DNA from 2 places in the Rhodomicrobium vannielii ATCC 17100 genome. Region 2 is predicted to be linked to the other one. Evidence: predicted binding sites of a transcription regulator. Region 2 holds the regulator's gene; the other holds the start of a gene.
What was found. Region 2 encodes LexA, which represses DNA repair genes until DNA is damaged. Its sites were predicted from a motif close to TGTTCNNNNTGTGTTCNG; they were not measured.

Region 1 (2,199 bases), 1.9 Mb from region 2:
ATCGACCGAGCCGAAATTGCCCTGACCATCGATCAGGGGCACGCGCATGGAAAAGTCCTGCACCATGCGGACGAGCGCGTCGTAAACAGACTGATCCCCGTGAGGATGATATTTACCGATGACATCGCCGACGATGCGCGCGGATTTACGGTAGGGCTTGTTCCAGGAGTAGCCGTTCTCGCTCATCGAGAAGAGGATGCGGCGATGGACGGGTTTCAGCCCGTCGCGCACGTCGGGCAGCGCGCGAGACACGATCACGCTCATCGCGTAATCGAGATAGGAGCGCTTCATCTCGTCGGTGATGAGGATGGGACGAATGTCCCCCGCTCCGCGATCGCCCTTGTTGCCGTCTGACGGATCTGCCAAAACCTGACCCTTGGTCTCGTGAAATGAAAAGAACGGCCAGAAACTGCCGTCGAACCTGGCCGGAATTTACAGGCTGCACCCCGCGAGCACAAGGACGCTGTCCATCTACCCCTTGGGAGACGCCTGTTTTGTTTTTGCGCTTCGGGCGTTGATCCTGCCGCAGAAAGCATTCACCCGCATACGTTAAAATGGGATCTCGTCGTCGAGATCCTTGTCGAAGGGCTTCGGCTGACCCGCGTCGCGCGGCTTCGCGGCCGAACCGCCACCACTCCGGAAGCCGCTTCCGCCACTACGGCCGCTGTCGCCCCGGTCGAAACTGCTGGCGCCGCCTTCATTGAAGCCGCTGCCGCCTTCGCCGTAACCGCCCGCTCCGCCGCCTGCGCGTCCGTCAAGCATGGTGAGCTGGCCGTTGTAGTTTTGCAGGACGACCTCGGTCGTGTAGCGGTCGTTACCCGCATTGTCCTGCCATTTCCGCGTCTGCAACTGGCCTTCGATATAAACCTTCGCGCCTTTGCGGAGGTATTGCTGTGCGACCTTGCCGAGTTGCTCGTTGAAGATGACGATGCTGTGCCACTCCGTCTTTTCGCGGCGTTCTCCCGACTGTTTGTCGCGCCACGAATCCGTCGTCGCAAGCCGAAGATTGCAAATCGAACGGCCATCCTGCGTGTGGCGCACTTCGGGATCGGCCCCGAGATTGCCGATGAGAATGACCTTATTCACCGAGCCCGCCATGAGAGCTCCTTTCATCAAACATTGAGTCGCAGCCGAGTTTACATGAAGCGTCAGCGCCCAAAACACAACTGTACCCACACGATCCGCTTTTCCACACGGGATGGGTATAAGAAAATACGTTCACTTTATGTTCTAGTTGCGCCCGGCGTTCGTGTCAAGCACCGTCGGCGCCGAGACGGTTTGTTAACAGCGCTGCGGAAAACAGCCCGTAAAATAAGGATTTTTCGGGCCAAAAAACCACACTTTGTTACAAAATTGCCGTCCAACCAGCATATGGCGCGTTTCCCGCTCGAAAAGGTTGTTGACGCGCGGCGCTACACGGCTCGAAGGTTGCGTAGCGTCAAACGGCCATTTAGACCTGATTCTGTTGGCCTAAATCGCAATCGGTGCTCTTGACCCGGTGGATCGAACGTACAACATCGATTGCACTCAAGGGATGGGTTGGTTTGATCAGCCATCGGTAACGGACGCCCGGATTTCTCTTTCTAAGGCATGGATCAAGAAGGAACTCGAGATGTCGAAAACGCAAGCGGCGCCTGCGGCCAAGGCTGCGAAATCTGAGGCGGCGAAACCCAAGGCTGCGGCAAAGGCGGCTGCACCCGCGAAAGCGGAAAAGGCAGAGATCGTGACGCTTCGTCAGCTCGCCACGGAAGTTGCCGAGGCGCACGGCCTTTCGCAGAAGCAGGCGAACGAGGTTCTGTCGGAGGCTGTTTCCAGCATCGGCAAGCATCTGAAGAAGGGCGCGCGTATCCGTATCGCCGGACTTGGCACGCTCGAAGTGCGCAAGCGCGCCGCCCGCACGGGCCGCAACCCGGCGACGGGCGAGGCGATTGAAATCAAGGCCAGCAAGAAAGTTGCTTTCCGCGCAGCCAAAGATCTGAGCGAGTCCATCTAGGGCTTTCGCTTCAAAGCAGTCGAGTTCGGCCAGCGACGAAACGGTGCGGCTAACAGACATCGTTTCGTCGCGGCAAGTCTTGTTATTTGGGCCGCACGCAAAGCGAGCGGTCGACGAGAATATTCTTTATGGCGGTCATTTCCTTTTCGATCGCGCTGAGGCGGGTGTCCGTCTCCGTCTTGTCGCGCGCAATTCCCGACATCACG
Region 2 (2,199 bases):
TGCTGTTCGCAACCGTGGGGCCATACACCCCCGTCTGGCTCATCGTGTTGCAGGCCTCCCTCTACGGCGCGTTCAGCTCGTTGCAGTATACGACGATGAACAGCATGGCCTATGCCGATATGGACCAGCACAAGACAAGCAGCGCGGGCTCGATTGCAAGCACCGCTCAGGAACTTTCCATCAGTTTCGGCATCGCGGCGGCGGGGCTTATCACGGCGTTCTTCATTCCAGAACATGCGCCTTCGCGTGAAAAGGCAATGATGGGCTTCGGTCTTCACGAAGCCTTCATCGTCCTCGGGATCATGACGATTCTATCGACCTTCATCTTCGCCGGATTGAAAAGAGAAGACGGAGAACGCGTCGTCCATCGCAGTCAGGTTCGCATGAATCGTGGCTATCGCTGATCTTCCGCTTCGCGCAAAGACATCATTCTTTCCCGAAATTCGTGCCATGAAAGGCGAATTAGCCATTGGGAAATCTCGGGAGGCTACAGATTCCCATCTGTGCAGGGCGGGTTGCAAAAGTGCCCTTTTCCCTTGCGGAACTTAATGAGAACGCTTATTGGTGTTCTTGGTTTGTACAAGTCCTTCGCCACAACCGGGCCGCCCATGCTGACACCGAAGCAAAAGCAACTCCTTCTCTATATCAACGAGCGCATTGAAGCGACCGGCGTTCCTCCGTCGTTCGACGAAATGAAGGAGGCGCTGCACCTCAAATCCAAGTCTGGTATTCATCGCCTCATCATGGCGCTGGAAGAGCGCGGCTTCATCCGACGGCTTCCGCACCGCGCTCGCGCGCTTGAGGTGATGAAGATGCCGGAGCGCCGCGTCGGGTTTGAAGCCGACCGAAGGCGAGGCTTCATGCCAACCGTGATCGAGGGGGCGCGCCGCTCGTCTTTCGAAGAAGCACCGCAGGCTCCTTTCATCCGCGACCGTGACGATGGCGGCATTTCGGTTCCCGTCATGGGCCGCATCGCGGCGGGCGTGCCCCGCTCGGCCATCGAGGACCACAGCCACGTTCTCGTCATGCCGCCCGAATACCTTTCGACGGGCGATCATTTCGCGCTTGAAGTACGCGGCGATTCGATGATTGAGGCCGGCATTCAAGAGGGCGATACCGTCGTTCTGAAAAAGACGGCGGCTGCCGAGAGCGGGGATATCGTGGTCGCGCTCATCGACGACGAGGAGGCCACGCTGAAGCGGCTTCGCAAGCGTGGACAATCGATTGCTCTCGAACCCGCCAACCCGGCTTACGAGACACGGATTTTCGGTCCAGACCGCGTGAAAATCCAAGGCAAGCTGGTCGCGCTCCTGCGACGATTTTAAGTCGCCATCGCGTCGAGTCATGGCTGATATGACGACAACGCGGAAGCGGGACATGCGCGCACGAAGCGCTATAGTGCGTACTTAGTCGGAGGACTATTGCAGCGGGCTAAGAAATGCCTTTAGCCCCTCACCAAACGACGCCAGAATGTTATATTATTGGTCCATGCTCGATTCAACGGGCGCAAAAGGACGCAAGAATAACTTTGCGGTTTGGGAGAGCTACGCACGGATGTCAGACAAGCGTCAAAAAGGCGACAAGCGAGAAGCCGCAAGCGGCCCGGCGCCATCCAGACCTTTGCCGGGCCTTCAGTCTCCGGAGCAATTCGCGACGAACCTTCTTCGCGCCTTCGAGGCAAGCGGGCAGGCCGTCGCGAAAATCTACGAGGACAAGGACAAGCGCTCTGGAGCTTTCACGGTTGCGGGCGGAATGGCGGACATCGGCAAGATTTTCGCGCCGATCGCGCAATATTGGATGAACGATCCGCAGAAGCTTGCCGCAGCCCAGGCGAAGCTTAACGAGGATCTCATCGATCTTTGGGGGCGAACCTATCAGCGTTTCCTTGGCGAAGAGGTCAAGCCGCTGATCGAGCCGGCTCCCAGCGATCCGCGCTTCAAGGACAAGGAGTGGTCCGATAACGCGTTTTTCGATTTCCTGAAGCAGGCCTATCTCCTGACCGGAAAATGGGCGGGCGATCTCGTCGAAAACGCGTCGACCGTCGATAAACATGCGAAGATGCGCGCGGATTTTTATCTGAACCAGATCGTGACCGCGCTTTCGCCCTCGAATTTCCCGTTCACCAATCCGGAGGTGATCCGCACCACGGTTTCGACCGGAGGGCAGAACCTCGCCGAGGGGATGCAGCACCTCGTCGAA

Region 1: ssb (single-stranded DNA-binding protein) is a predicted target of LexA. The motif match lies at 1,216-1,233, and genes of this name have one in related genera.

The regions. Positions count from the first base shown of each region.
Region 1 covers NC_014664.1:3,636,930-3,639,128, reverse strand. Annotated here, with positions in the region: gene gyrA (DNA gyrase subunit A) at 1-366, opposite strand, end outside; gene ssb (single-stranded DNA-binding protein) at 550-1,098, opposite strand; gene RVAN_RS16730 (HU family DNA-binding protein) at 1,613-1,993, shown strand; gene RVAN_RS16725 (hypothetical protein) at 2,076-2,199, opposite strand, start outside.
Region 2 covers NC_014664.1:1,536,120-1,538,318, reverse strand. Annotated here, with positions in the region: gene RVAN_RS07010 (DHA2 family efflux MFS transporter permease subunit) at 1-404, shown strand, start outside; gene lexA (transcriptional repressor LexA) at 609-1,325, shown strand; gene RVAN_RS07000 (PHA/PHB synthase family protein) at 1,555-2,199, shown strand, end outside.